One region of the Mesorhizobium sp. C399B genome, then DNA from elsewhere that is predicted to be linked to it. Evidence: predicted binding sites of a transcription regulator. Region 1 holds the regulator's gene; the other holds the start of a gene.
The links. Region 1 encodes PhoB, which activates phosphate uptake and scavenging genes when phosphate is short. Its sites were predicted from a motif close to TGTCATNNANCTGTCAT; they were not measured.
Positions count from the first base shown of each region.

Region 2: the regulator PhoB is predicted to act here: its motif matches at 2,457-2,473, upstream of NLY36_RS04725 (esterase-like activity of phytase family protein).

Region 1 covers NZ_CP100472.1:2,608,127-2,615,395, forward strand. The annotation lists gene NLY36_RS12380 (sugar ABC transporter permease) at 1-153, opposite strand, end outside; gene xylF (D-xylose ABC transporter substrate-binding protein) at 298-1,338, opposite strand; gene NLY36_RS12390 (ROK family protein) at 1,604-2,839, shown strand; gene phoB (phosphate regulon transcriptional regulator PhoB) at 2,870-3,559, opposite strand; gene phoU (phosphate signaling complex protein PhoU) at 3,576-4,280, opposite strand; gene pstB (phosphate ABC transporter ATP-binding protein PstB) at 4,322-5,146, opposite strand; gene pstA (phosphate ABC transporter permease PstA) at 5,164-6,480, opposite strand; gene pstC (phosphate ABC transporter permease subunit PstC) at 6,477-7,269, opposite strand, start outside.
Region 2 covers NZ_CP100472.1:964,160-971,428, reverse strand. The annotation lists gene NLY36_RS04730 (L,D-transpeptidase) at 18-806, shown strand; gene NLY36_RS04725 (esterase-like activity of phytase family protein) at 885-2,360, opposite strand; gene NLY36_RS04720 (LacI family DNA-binding transcriptional regulator) at 2,522-3,547, opposite strand; gene NLY36_RS04715 (Gfo/Idh/MocA family protein) at 3,742-4,773, shown strand; gene NLY36_RS04710 (sugar phosphate isomerase/epimerase family protein) at 4,773-5,678, shown strand; gene NLY36_RS04705 (substrate-binding domain-containing protein) at 5,794-6,807, shown strand; gene NLY36_RS04700 (ATP-binding cassette domain-containing protein) at 6,893-7,269, shown strand, end outside.

The sequences.
Region 1 (7,269 bases):
CAGGATATGTATGCCGACCCAGATGACCAGCAGCGCGCCGACCATGCCGAGCATGCGCGTGTCGAGCTCGGTCGCTTTCAGGAACCGGGCGACCGCGCCGAGTTCAGACGCTCGTGCCGTATCGGCCTGCGGATTTGAGGTCGTGTCGGTCATGATGTCCTCCAGCGGCTTGCCGTCTGGCGCGGATGCCGGACCACAGCCTAGAAGTTTGCCGCCGATGGCGGAAACACACAATTCTCGTAGAGAAAACGCCGCGGCTTGACAGCCGCGGCGCCTCATTTCTTCAAGTCGTCGAGATCAGTTGCAAGCCGCGACGCTGCCGGCGGCGACGCCTGTGCAGACTTCGTCCTTCTTGATCCAGCCGGCGTCGATGACGACGTTGAGGTTGTCCTTGGTGATCGCGACGGGGGTCAGGAACAGCGACTTGACGGTGTTGCCGCCAGGCGTGGTGAAGTCCTTGGCGCCGGCAATGTCGCCCGTCTTCTTGCCATCGGCAAGCTGCGAGGCGATCTCGGCGGCGTTCTTGCCGAGTTCGCGCGCGTCTTTCCACACCGACACCGTCTGCGTGCCGAGCGCGATGCGGTTCAGGGCGGCATGGTCGCCGTCCTGGCCCGAGACCGGAACCGTTCCGGCAAGGCCCTGCGCCGTCAGCGCGGCGACAACGCCGCCGGCGGTGCCGTCATTGGCCGCAACCACGGCATCGACCTTGTTGTCATTGGCGGTCAGGAACTGTTCCATGTTCTTCTGGGCGTTGGCCGGCAGCCAGCCATCGGTATAGGCCTCGCCGACATTCTTGATCTTGCCCGAGTCGATGGCTTCCTTGAGCACTTCCATCGAGCCCGAGAACAGGAAATCGGCATTCGGATCCGAGCCCGAGCCCTTGATGAAGACATAGTTGCCTTCGGGCTTCGCCTTGAACACTTCGCGGGCCTGCATGCGGCCGACTTCCTTGTTGTCGAAGGTCAGGTAGAAGACGTCCTTGTTCTCGATCAGGCGATCATAGCCGACGACCGGAATGCCTTCGTCCAGCGCCTTCTGCACCGCCGGGCCGATGGCCGAGGCGTCCTGCGCCAGGATGATCAGCGAGTTGGCGCCCTGCGAGATCAGGCTTTCGACGTCGGTCAGCTGCTTGCCGGGATTGGACTGCGCGTCGGCCGAAATGTACTTGTCGCCGGCGGCTTCGATCGCCGTTTTCATCGCCGCCTCGTCGGTCTTCCAGCGCTCTTCCTGGAAGTTCGACCACGACACGCCGATGACCTTGTCCTTCGCCTGCGCGACCGACATCAGCGCCAGCGACATGGCGACACCCGCCAGCATGGCGGCTGCAAATCTGTTCATCATAATCCTCCCTGCGCCGCGTGCGGCGCGACAAAACTGGCCCGAGGGCCGGCACACAGAGGCGCTATTTTTTCGAGCCTCGAAAAAATACTGGTTCAATGATAACGCGCTGTCAACATCGATTCTGATGGATTCTGATGGCCGTGCCGAATTTTTTCGAGGTCCGCAATAAACAATGACAGGGCTGCCGGCGTCTGCCAATATTTGGCTGGTGCCGTCGAACGCCTTCACTATCATGAGGCGCGAGGAGGCCGGGAGGAAACAAATGTCGGTTGGAATCCGCCACGACGATCTGCGCCGTCGCAACCGTGCGATGGTGATTTCAGCCGTGCGCCGGGCCGGCCAGCCGTCGCGGACCGAGATTGCGGCGACCACCGGCCTCAGCCACTCGACCATATCGGCAATCTCGTCTGATCTGATTCAAGAAGGCATCCTGATTGAAGGCAAACCTGGCGAGACCGGCGCACTGAAACGCGGCCGGCCGCAGGTGGGCCTTGGTCTCAACCCGGAAGCGGCGGCGGTGATGACCGTCGTGCTGTCGCTCAATTTCCTGTCCGTCACCGTCATCGACTATGCCGGCCACGTCGTCGCCGAGGAACAGCGCCGGCTGGACACGCTGACCAAGCCGCGCGACGAGCTGATTGGCGAATGCGTAGCAATCGTCCGGCGGCGGCTTGAGGATCCCGACCTCGATGTCCAGAGCATCGCCCGCATTGCCATGGGCATCCAGGGCATCACCGATTCGCAGGCGCGCGCCATGCTGTGGTCGCCGATCACGCCACTGACCGACATTGCCTTCGCCGACATGTTGGAAGCGGAATTCGGCATTCCTGCCACCATGGAGAACGATTGCAACATGATGGCGGTGGCGCTGCAATGGCGCCAGCCCGAGCGCTACCGCGACAATTTTATCGCCATCCTCTTATCGCACGGCATCGGCATGGGCCTGGTGCTGAAAGGCGAACTGTTCACCGGCACCCATTCCTCGGGCGGCGAGTTCGGCCACATGATCCACCGTCCGGGCGGCGCGCTCTGCCGCTGCGGGCGGCGCGGCTGCGTGGAAGCCTATGCCGGAAACTACGCCATCTGGCGCAGCGCCAAAATGATGGGCGAGGATGCCGAGCCGGTCGATATCAGCGACGCTGATATGCGCGCACTCGCCGCGCGCGCCCGCGAAACCGACGGCCCGGAGCGCGAAGCCTATCGCAAGGCCGGCGAGGCGCTCGGCTTCGGCCTCGGCAGCCTGTTTGCGCTGATCGATCCGGCACCCGTCGCCATGGTCGGCGTCAGCGCCGCCGCCTTCGACCTGATCGAGCCGGCATTGCGCGAAGCGATCGCCCAGACCGCCGGCGGCCAGCACTCGAAATCGATCTCCTTCGACACCGAGCCCAACGAGCTGCCGCTGATCCGCGAAGGCTGTGCCATGCGCGCGCTCGGCTTCGTCGATCAGGAGATTTTCGCGCCGGGCATTCAGGCCAAATCCGGCAAGCATGTCGCCTGAATGGCCGGCAACGGCGCGACGCGCAGCATCCTAGTCTTCCCTGATCGCGTAGCCGGCGCCGCGAATGGTACGGATGACATCCGGCATGCGGCCGTTGTTGACCGCTTTGCGTAAGCGCCCGACATGGACGTCGACGGTTCGCTCGTCGATATAGATCGTCTCGCCCCAGACATTGTCGAGCAGTTGGCTGCGCGAGAACACGCGGCCGGGATGGCGCATCATGAATTCGAGCAGCCGGAACTCGGTCGGTCCGAGCCTGATCTCGCTCTTCTTGCGGTAGACACGGTGCGACTCGCGGTCGAGCACGATGTCGCCGACCTTGAGCACGCTGGACAGCACTTCCGGCTTGGCCCGGCGCAGCAGCGCCTTCACGCGCGCCATGAACTCCGGCGTCGAGAATGGCTTGACCAGATAGTCGTCGGCGCCGGTGGACAGGCCGCGCACGCGATCGCTTTCCTCACCGCGCGCGGTCAGCATGATGATCGGCAGCCGCTCGGTTTCGGGCCGCACTCTAAGCCGCCGGCAGAGCTCGATGCCGGAGACAGCCGGCACCATCCAGTCGAGCACCAGGAGATCGGGCACGTTTTCCTGCAGGCGGATCTCGGCCTCGTCCCCGCGTGTCACCACCTCGACCTGATAGCCTTCGGATTCGAGGTTGTAGCGGAGGAGCACGCCTAGCGGCTCCTCGTCCTCCACGACCATGATGCGTGGCGCGATCATAGGCAGTTCACCCTCATCAGGCCGGCGTGGCCATCGCCGTCTCGTCCTGCTTCGGACGATTGGCGGGCAATTGCTGGCCGGTCAGCACATAATACGCATTTTCGGCGATGTTGGTGACATGATCGCCGATGCGCTCAAGATTCTTGGCGCAGAACAAGAGATGCGTGCAGGCGGTGATGTTGCGAGGGTCTTCCATCATGTAGGTCAAAAGCTCACGAAACACGGACGTGTATTTGACGTCGATGCGCTCGTCGTCATTCCTGAGTTTTGCAAGAGCTGCCGCATCGGTGGCGGCATATTCCTCGACGACGCCTTGCACCTGGATCAGCACCAGTTGCGCCATGGCATCGATGGAGTGCGAGAGGTCGCGCGGCGTGACGCTCAAGCCCACGGTGCCGACGCGTTTGGCGATGTTCTTGGCGAGATCGCCGATGCGCTCGAGGTCGCCCGCCATGCGGATCGAGCCGACCACGGCGCGCAGATCGTTGGCCATCGGCTGGCGCTTGGCGATCAGCGTGATGGCGCGGTCGTCCAGTTCGCGCTGGCGCGCATCCATGATGGCGTCGTCGGAAACGACACGCTGTGCCAGCGCATTGTCCGAATTGAGCAGCGCCCTGGTCGAGCCGCTGACCATCGAGCCTGCCAGATCGCCCATGTCGCGGATCAGCTTGCTGATCTGCCCGAGCTCTTCATCGAAGGAGGCGACGGTATGTTCACCCATGATCTTGGTCCTCGTGCCTGAAAATTCACCCGCCGGACGGCTCAGCCGAAGCGGCCGGTAATGTAGTCCTGGGTGCGCTTGTCGTCGGGGTTGGTGAACATCTTGTCGGTGGCGCCCTCCTCGACGAGATAGCCGAGATGGAACATCGCCGTGCGCTGCGAGACGCGCGCCGCCTGCTGCATCGAATGGGTGACGATGACGATCGTGTAGTTCTGGCGCAGTTCGTCGATCAGCTCCTCGACACGGGCGGTGGCGATCGGATCGAGCGCCGAGCAGGGCTCGTCCATCAGGATCACCTCCGGCGACACGGCGATGGCGCGCGCGATGCACAGGCGCTGCTGCTGGCCGCCGGACAGGCCGGTGCCGGGCTCCTGCAGGCGGTCCTTGACCTCGTTCCAGATCGCAGCCTTCTTCAGGCTCTGCTCGACGATCTGGTCCATGTCGGACTTGCGCTTGGCCAGCCCATGGATGCGCGGGCCGTAGGCGACGTTCTCGTAGATCGACTTCGGGAACGGGTTGGGTTTCTGGAACACCATGCCGACGCGGGCGCGCAGTTCGACGACATCGATGTTCTTGTCGTAGATGTCGTCTTCATCGAGCGTGATCTTGCCGGTCACCCGCGCCGAATCGATGGTGTCGTTCATGCGGTTGAGGCAGCGCAGGAAGGTCGACTTGCCGCAGCCGGACGGGCCGATCAGCGCCGTCACCTGGTTCTGGCGGACGTCGAGATTGACGTCGAACAACGCCTGCTTCTCGCCATAGAACACGCCGACCTTGTCGCCGCGCATCTTGATGACTTCGTTCGACTTGGCGTTCATTTTGTCGCCCACTGCATTCTCAAGGGACTGTTCGGTCATGATGTTCATACCAAATTGCCTTTTTTCTACCAGCGCCGCTCGAACCGGCGCCGGAGCACGATCGCGGTGATGTTCATGGCCATGAGGAAGACGAGCAGGATGATGATGGCGCCGGACATGCGCTCGACAAAAGCGCGCTCAGCCTCGTTTGCCCACATATAGATCTGAACCGGCAGCGCGGTCGCCGGATCGAAAGGCGTCGTCGGATAATCGGCGACGAAAGCGACCATGCCGATCAAGAGCAGCGGTGCTGTCTCGCCGAGCGCACGCGCCAGGCCGATGATGGTGCCGGTAAGGATGCCTGGGGCGGCAAGCGGCAGGATGTGATGGAACACCATCTGCATCTTGGAGGCGCCGAGACCTAGGGCCGCCGAGCGGATAGACGGCGGCACCGCGGCGAGGGCGGCGCGCGTGGCGATGATTATGGTCGGCAATGTCATCAAGGTCAGCACCAGGCCGCCGACGAAGGAAGCCGAGCGCGGCATGCCGAGGAAGTTGATGAACACGGCAAGGCCAAGCAGACCGAAGACGATCGACGGCACCGCCGCGAGATTGTTGATGTTGACTTCGATCAGGTCCGTAAAGCGGTTCTTCTTGGCGAACTCCTCCAGATAGATGGAGGCGGCGACGCCGATCGGCAGCGCCAGCAACAGCACGATCACCATCATGTAGAACGAGCCGATGATCGCCACGCCCATGCCCGACGTTTCGGGCCGGCTGGAGGCGCCATAGGTGAACAGGCCGGTGTTGAAATGCTCGGCCATCACGCCGTCGGCTTTAAGCTTGTTCATCCAGTCGATCTGCTGGTTGGACACCTTGCGGCGCGCTTCATCGACGCCGAGGTCGATCTGGCCCTTGAAGGCCGAGTCGAGGTTCGCGGCAGCCAGGATGTCGACGTCACGCGTCCTGCCGATCACCGACGGATCGGCGGAGACGATGTCGCGCAGCTGGACGCGGGCGCCTTCCGACAGGAAGCCCTTGAGCTTCAGCATCATCGGCTTGTTGGCCGGATCGATGCCGAGCTTGGCCACCAGCGCGTTTTCGGCGAGCTTGGGATAGTTCGCCTTGATCAGCACGGTAGGGTCGGTCGCGCGCTTGCCGGAGGGATCGATCACCTTCTCGTCGAAGGTGACCGGCAGCGTCACCGTCGTCTGCCAGAAGGCGGTGTAGCCTTTCGAGACGATGGTGATCAGCATGATGGCCAGGAACGCCAGGCCCACCGAGATCGCAATCACGCCATAGATGCGGAACCGGCGTTCGGCGGCATAGCGCGCCTTCAGCCCGATGTCGCGGCGCGGTCGCGCGACGGCGCCCGCCATCGTGTCCAGGGGGATGTCGGTCATTCGTACTGCTCCCGGTACTTGCGCACGATGTAGAGGGCGACGATGTTCATCACCAGCGTCAGCGCGAACAGCGTCAGGCCGAGCGCGAAGGCGACCAGCGTCTGCGGCGAGTTGAACTCGAGGTCGCCGGTCAGCTGGTTGACGATCTTGACGGTGATGGTCGTCATCGCCTCGAACGGATTGGCCGTCAGATTGGCGGCGACGCCCGCCGCCAGCACGACGATCATCGTCTCGCCGATGGCGCGCGACGCCGTCAACAGGATGGCGCCGACGATGCCGGGCAGTGCCGCCGGCAGGATCACCCGCTTGATCGTCTCGGAGCGGGTGGCGCCGAGGCCGAGCGAGCCGTCACGCATTGCGCGCGGCACCGCGGTGATGATGTCGTCGGACAAAGAGGACACGACCGGGATCAGCATGACGCCCATCACCAGACCGGCGGTGAAGATGCTCTGGCCCTGGATGAAGGGCGAGCCGCCGGTGAGTGCCGCCGACAGGTCGCGCAAGAACGGTCCGAGCGTGACAACGGCGAAGATGCCGTAGACGATGGTCGGAATGCCGGCCAGCAGTTCCAACGCCGGCTTGACCACCGAGCGCACACCGCGCGAGGCATATTCGGACATGTAGACCGCCGACATCAGCCCGACCGGCACTGCGACCAGAAGCGCGACGGCGGCGATGTAGAGCGTGCCGGCGAGTAGCGGGATCAGGCCGAACTGACCCTGGCTGCCGCCGGAACCGGCGGCGGCGAAACGCGGATCCCACACCGTGCCGAAGAAGAAGCTCATCGGC
Region 2 (7,269 bases), 1.6 Mb from region 1:
GAATAGGCTGGGGGATCATGTCCGACAATCCGCTTTTTTCCGAGCGCCTGAACCGGCGCGCGTTTCTTGGAATATCCGCTTTGGGTGCCGCTTCCATGGCGCTTTCAGCCTGCACCACGACCGATGTCGTGGTGCCGCCAACGCCCGCCCCGGCGCCTGAACCGGCTCTGGGCGATGCCGCCACCATGTATTCGGCGCGCGTCGATGAGGGCTTTTCATTGCCGGCAATCCCCGTGGCCAAGCTCGATCCGAAGTTCGTGCGCCAGATCGTGGACGATCCGACCGGCGAAAAACCCGGCACGATCGTCGTCGATACATCCGAGCATTTTCTCTATCTGGTGCGCGACGGCGGCAAGGCAATGCGCTATGGCGTCAGCCTCGGCAAGGCCGGGTTTGGCTGGACCGGCAGCGCCGTGATCCAGGCGCGCAAGAAATGGCCGGTGTGGACGCCGCCGCCGGAAATGATCCAGCGCCGGCCGGAACTGGCGAAATACAAGGACGGCATGCCGCCCGGACCGCAGAGTCCGCTCGGCGCGCGCGCGCTCTATCTGTTCCGCGACGGCAAGGACACGATGTACCGGCTGCACGGCACGCCGGAATGGGATTCCATCGGCAAGAACGCGTCGTCGGGCTGCGTGCGCTTCATGAACCAGGACATCATCGACCTCTACAGCCGGGTCAACGGCGTAGCCCAGGTCTATGTGCGCCCGAACCTGTCGGCCGCGGGCAAGATCATGGCCGTGTCGAGCCGGACCGCCGAGGCGATCGATGCCGGCGTGCCAAGGGATGCGGAGGTTTTGAAATAGGTGCCTTCACGGCATCGCTGATCACCGACAAACGGTTAGAGGCGGACGCGCCGGGCGCGTCCGCCTCTCCGTATACGGCTACTTCTTGGCGAGGCCCGGAAGCGTGACCTGATAGACCAGGAACATGGTATCGACATCGGCGCCGTCTTCGGCCTTGTAGGGCGCGCCGACCTGAAAACCGTCTTGGGTGAGAAAGTCGTTATCGTTGCCGACGAACAGGAAATAGTCGTCGGGCAGCGCCGGATCGAGCAGGCTGACCACAGACATTGCTTCCCACTTCTCCGAGAGATTGTTCTTGTCGTTCGGCTTGCCGTCATGCAGGCCGAAGCGGCCGAGTTCCTTGTTGTCGTTGATGTCAATGAACGGCGTCAGCTTGGCCGGGGTCACCGAGGGGTCGAGCACGCCCTTGGGCGCCAGCGGCTTGTCGGCGGCATCGAAGGCGCCGCCGGCAATGTCGGTGGCGCCAGAGACGTCGACGACGAAAATCTGGCGCAGCAGCGAAGTATCGCCCTTCACCCCCTGGCCGTTTCCGCTGTCGCGCGCCAGCATCAGGAAGGTCTTGTCGGACAGCGCCACGATTTCGCTCTGCGCGGCGACCTTGGTCTTGTCCTTGGCGTCCTTGAACACCGGCAGCGGCACGGCATATTCATGCACCAGCTTGAGATGGGCCGGGTCGGAGGCGTCGTAGACCAGCGCGCGGGTGTTCTGGCGCGTCGCGGGCGAATCGCCGCCATCCTGGCGGGGCGCCGACTGCAGCACAGTGATCAGCGACTTGCCGTCCGGCGTCAGCGCCATGCCTTCGAGGCCTTGATTGTTCTGGCGGCCGGTTTCGGGATCCTTCGGATCGGGTTCGGCTGCACCGGGGCCCGGATTGTCGGAGGCGAAGTTCGGCGCGCCCTTGCGCATCGGCACCAAAGCGGCGGGCGGCTGCGTTGCCGACAACAGATGGCCGTCGGCCGAGAAGCGGTAGATGTTGGGGCCGTATTCGTCAGAGATGAACATGGTGCCGTCGGGCAGCCGCGCGATCGCCTCATTGTCGAGCGCCAGCCTGCCATTGGCCTCGGGCAGGATCGGCAGGTCGCCATTGGCCGCGCGCACGCCGTTGAGCGGATCGAGGCCGGTGGCGTCAGCGCCCTTGTCGTCGGTGAGGAGCAGGGAATCGGCAAGCGTCGCCTTGACGCCTGTCTGTTCCTGGCCGGAGGTGGGCGTGGCGCCTAGTGCTACCGGCGTGAACTCGATGCGAATAGTGTTGAGGCGCGGCCGGTAATCGGTGGTGCCGACGACATTGTAGCCACGGTCCGGCAGCAACCAGAGCGAGCCCTTGTAGCCGTCCGCGCCACGGGTCCAGCTTGCGGCGTCGATGGACATGCCGGAGCCGGAGCCGAAGGTCTCGCCGAACTTGTCCTTCTGATCGGCCGGGATGCGGCCGACGCCGACCAGGCCCTTGTTGACGAAGCCACCAACGGTGGCTGTGCTGTCGGCAAGGGCAGGGGTCAGGGCGGTAAACAGCGCCAGCGCGGCGCCGAGCGACACGGTTCGGTGCGAGATTTTCATGGAGATCCTCTTTGTGACAAGCCTTGAGCGGCGCAAAGGGGCCACCGCATCGCATCGACGATGTCGCCCTCTCGCAAAGCGGTCTAGGACGCGAACATGATACTTGCGTGACAGACCGGGCCTCTTCCTTCTCCCTTGTGGGAGAAGGGAGAGACGCACTATCAATCGCTGTCGCGCGCGATCAGCTCCAGCGGCCAGACTTCGCGGATGATGCGCGGGCCTTCCGGGCCGGCAAAGGCCGGAAGCGAGGCCAGCAGCATTTCGGCCAGCCGCCGGCCCATCGGCTCCAGCGACGGACGGAAGGCGGTCAGCGCCGGTGAAAAGTAGCGGCAGAGCGGCGTGTCGACGATGACGATCACCGCGATGTCGTGGCCGGGCCTGATGCCCATCTCGGCCAGTGCCTTGCAGCCGCCGAGCGCCATTGCGTCATTGTTGAAGATGATGGCTGTGGGCCGGTCCTTGGAGAGCATCACGCGCGGCGTCACCTGGTAGCCGCCTGCCTCGTTGATGAAGCCGTCGGCGATCAGGCCGGGGTCGACTTCGATGCCATGCCGCTCCAGCCCCTTGCGGTAGCCGTCGAGGAAAAGGTAGCCGAAGTTGAGATCAAGCGAAGGGCGGATGGCGGCAATGCGGCGGTGGCCGCGCGCGACCAGCCGGTCGACGGCTTCATCACCCGCCCTCTCGAAATCTATATCGAGCGAAGGATAGGTGTCGTCGCCGGATTGACTTCGGCCAAGCGTGGCGAAGGGAAAGCCGGCCTTGCTGAGATAGTCGATCCGATCGTCTTCCCGCCGTGTATTGGCCAACACGACCGCGTCGGCCCGGCGCGTCTCAACCACGCGGCGCAGCCTCTCCTGCTGATATTGGCCGGGCTCGCCCATGACGACCATCAGATCCAGGTCATCCTCGGCCAGCCGGCCCTGCAGACCGATCAGGAACGGGATGAAGAACGGTTCGCCATATTGCTGGTCGCCCGGATGCGGCTGCAGCATGAAGGCGATCGAATGGGTGGTGCCTTGCCGCAGGCTGCGGCCGGACTGGTTGGGCGAATAGTTCAATTGCTTGGCGGCGGCGAGCACGCGCTGGCGGGTGTCGGCATTGACGTCGGCGCGGCCGTTCAACGCCCGCGACACGGTGCCGATCGAAATGTTCAGGTGACGCGCGAGGTCATGGATGCTGGACGCCAAGGACAGTTCTCCCCCTGTCTTGGCTAGCACCGGCTGCCGCCCAGGCCAAGGCTTCGGGATGATTTTCGCTGACAGCCGATTGACATTCTACGCCATCGGGTGTGTTCTCGTAAACGTTTACGGAGAAACGTTTACGGTGATGCCGGAAATGCCGTGACATTCGGTCTGGAGGGACCGGACGGGAGGAATGCCGGATGATGAATGCCGTCCTCGTCGGCTGTGGTGCGATGAGCAAGGCCTGGCTCGATGCCGCGAGGCAGATCGACGGGCTGGCCATTGTCGGCCTTGTCGATCTCGACGCCGAACGGGCGAAGGCGAGGGCGCACGAATACGGGCTCGACGGCGCGGTCATCGGCACCAGCCTCGACGCGGTGCTCGACCAGACCAGGCCCGACGCGGTGTTCGATGTCGTGGTTCCAGCCGCCCGGCGTGATGTCGCCTTTGCCGCCTTTGCCCATAATTGCCATCTGCTGACGGAAAAGCCGCTGGCCGATACTCCGGAAAATGCGCGCGCCATCGTCGATGCGGCGCGTAACGCGGGGCGCGTCCATGCGGTCGTGCAGAACCGCCGCTACGTCGCCAATGTCCGGCGCATCAGGCGCTTTCTCGACTCCGGCGCCATCGGCAAGCCAACCAGCATCCATGCCGACTTCTTCGTCGCGCCGCATTTCGGCGGCTTTCGCGAGGAGATGGCGCATGTGCTCTTGCTCGACATGGCGATCCACACATTCGACGCCGCCCGCTACATGGTCGCAGGCGATCCCGCCGGTGTTTTTTGCCAGGAATGGGAGCCGGCCAATTCCTGGTACCGGCAGGGATCGTCGGCCAGCGCAATCTTCGATCTCGGTGGCGGCAAGCGCTTCACCTATGCAGGCTCCTGGTGCGCGGCGGGCTTCCGCACCAGTTGGGAGAGCACATGGCGCATCGTCGCCGAGCACGGCAGCCTGCTCTGGGACGGCGAGGACGGGCTGAAGGCCGAGGTTGTGTTGTCGGTCCGCGACGGCCTTTTCGACCTGACCCAGCCCATCATCGTGCCGCCGCTAGATCCCGCCGACCGCATCGGCGGTCATCTCGGCGTCATCAAGGATTTCATCCACGCCATCGAGACCGGTAGCGAGCCGGAAACCCGTGGCAGCGACAACATTAAAAGCCTGGCCATGGTTTTCGGCGCCATCGAAAGCGCCGAGACCGGACGGCGCGTCGCAATCACACAGGAAGCATCATGATGCCAAACCCGCTTCTCGACATCCGGATCGGCACCATGGTGCGGGCCAATCTCGAAGACCCCGCCGCCTACATCAAAGAGATTCTGCCGCTCGGTTTCGAGAGCATCCAGCCCTTCTTCTGGCAGACGCTGGGCGGCAAGGATTTGCGGCGGCTCGCCGGTGAGATTCGCGAGGCGATCGGCGATGCCGATGTCGCCGTGTCGTCGATCGGCGTGTTCGGCAATCCGCTGGAGGATGGCGAGGTCGATCGCGGCGTGCTCGCGGCCTGGGAAACCGTCATCGACAACGCGCATCTGTTCGGCGCCTCGACGGTCAGCGGCTTCACCGGCCGCCTTCGCGGCAAGAAGCTGACCGACAGCCTGCCGCGCTTCCGTGAGGTCTGGGGACCACTGGCCAAGCGCGCCGCCGACAAGGGCGTGCGCATTGCCTTCGAAAATTGCGCCATGGATGGCAACTGGGCGGCCGGCGACTGGAACATCGCCCACAATCCCGATGCCTGGGAGTTGATGTTCAACGAATTGCCCGACGACAATCTCGGCCTCGAATGGGAGCCCTGCCACCAGCTTGTCTACCTCATCGACCCGATGCCGCAGATCCGCAAATGGGCGCCGCGCATTTTCCATGTCCACGGCAAGGACGCGACGGTGCGCTGGGATGTGATCCGCGAGCACGGCGTGTTCGGCAAGCTGCCCTTCGTGCAGATGCGCACGCCCGGGTTTGGCGACAGCGACTGGACGCGGGTGATCAGCGAATTGCGGCTGGCCGGTTACAAGGGCGCCATCGACATCGAGGGCTGGCACGACCCGGTCTATCGCGGCGACCTCGAAATCACAGGCCAGGTGCGCGGGCTGGAATACCTCAAGCAATGCCGGGGAGGAGCGACCTACCTGCCGAACCCAGCGTGACCGAGGGCCGGTGGGAGGAGCCGGCCTGACAGATTGCCAAGCACTGCCGACAAGCACTGCCGAAAAGCGAACGACGAACCCCTCGGCTCACCGAGGACAAAAGGGAGGAACGTGCATGAGCATCGCAATGAGAACGACACTTCTGCGCTCGACCGTCGTGGCCGCCGCCACGGCGCTGTGCGCTGCCATCTCCACTCTGCCGGCGCAGGCGCTCGACGCCCAGTGGTGCAAGGATGTCCACATCCGCTTTTTCGTCGGCGGCGCCGAGGGCGACGCTTTCGGCACCATCGTCTACAATGGCGCCAAGCAGGCGGCGTCCGATCTCGGGCCGAAGGTCGACTACATCTTCTCGCAGTGGGACGTCGAGAAGATGGTGCAGCAATTGCGTGAGGCCGTCGCCGTGAAGCCAAACGGCATTGCCATGATGGGCCATCCGGGCGACGCCGCGATCATGCCGCTGGCCGAACAGGCGCATGAGGACGGCATCAAGATGATGTACCAGAACGTGCCGGTGCCGAAGGTGGTGGACGCGTTCGGCGGCGGCTATGTCGGCGCCCAGCAGGAGCAGCAGGGCCGCGCGCTCGGCGTCGAAGCGTTCAAGCTCGGCAATCTCAAGTCCGGCGACAAGGCGATCATGATCGGCCCGTTCGAGAACGAGGCCCGCGGCGCGCGCGAGCGCGGCACGGTGGCAGCACTCAAGGAAGCCGGCGTCGAGGTCATCCAGCTGTCGTCGCCGCCGAGCGGCGAATGGGCGTCCGACCCCAATCTGGCGATACCGGTGATCACCGCGGCCCTGCTCAACAATCCCGACGTCAAGGCGGTCGGCTATCCCGGCGGCCAGATGCTGGGCAACGTCGCCACCTACATGCAGGCGGCAGGACGCAAGCCCGGCGACATCTTCAACTTCGGCTTCGATACCAGCCCGCAGATCGTCGAGGCGTTCAAGGGCGGCTGGGTGCAGCTGACGGCTGATCAGCAGCCGTTTCTGCAAGGCTATCTGCCGATCCTCAGCCTTTGCCAGCAGGTGGTGCTGGGCCTGGCGCCGATGAATGTCGACACCGGGGCGGGCTTCGTCACGCCGCAGAATTACGAGATCGTCGCCGAGCTCGCCAAGCAGGCGCTGCGCTGACCTCCCAAACTGCCGGCTGGGCGCAAGCCCGGCCGGCAGGACCGCCGGCACCAGGCCGGATGATACCACAGGAGCGAGGATCGCCATGGCCGAACGCATCATCGAACTGCGCGACATCAGCAAATCCTATGGCCAGGTCTATGCGCTGGGCGGGGTCAATCTCTCGGTCGACCGCGGCGAGGTGGTTGGCCTGATCGGTGACAATGGCGCCGGCAAATCGACGCTGATCAAGATCCTGTCCGGCGTCGTCAAGCCGACCAGCGGCGAGATCCTGGTGCGCGGCAAGCCGGTGACCGGCTGGAGTGCGGCACGCTCGCGCGACGCCGGCATCGAGACGGTTTTCCAGGACCGGGCGCTGGCTGTGCAGCAGACCATCGTGCGCAACATCTTCATGGGCCGCGAACTCACCGGCTTCATGGGCTTTCTGAAGGTCAATAAAGAGATAGAGGAGGCGAGCCGGCT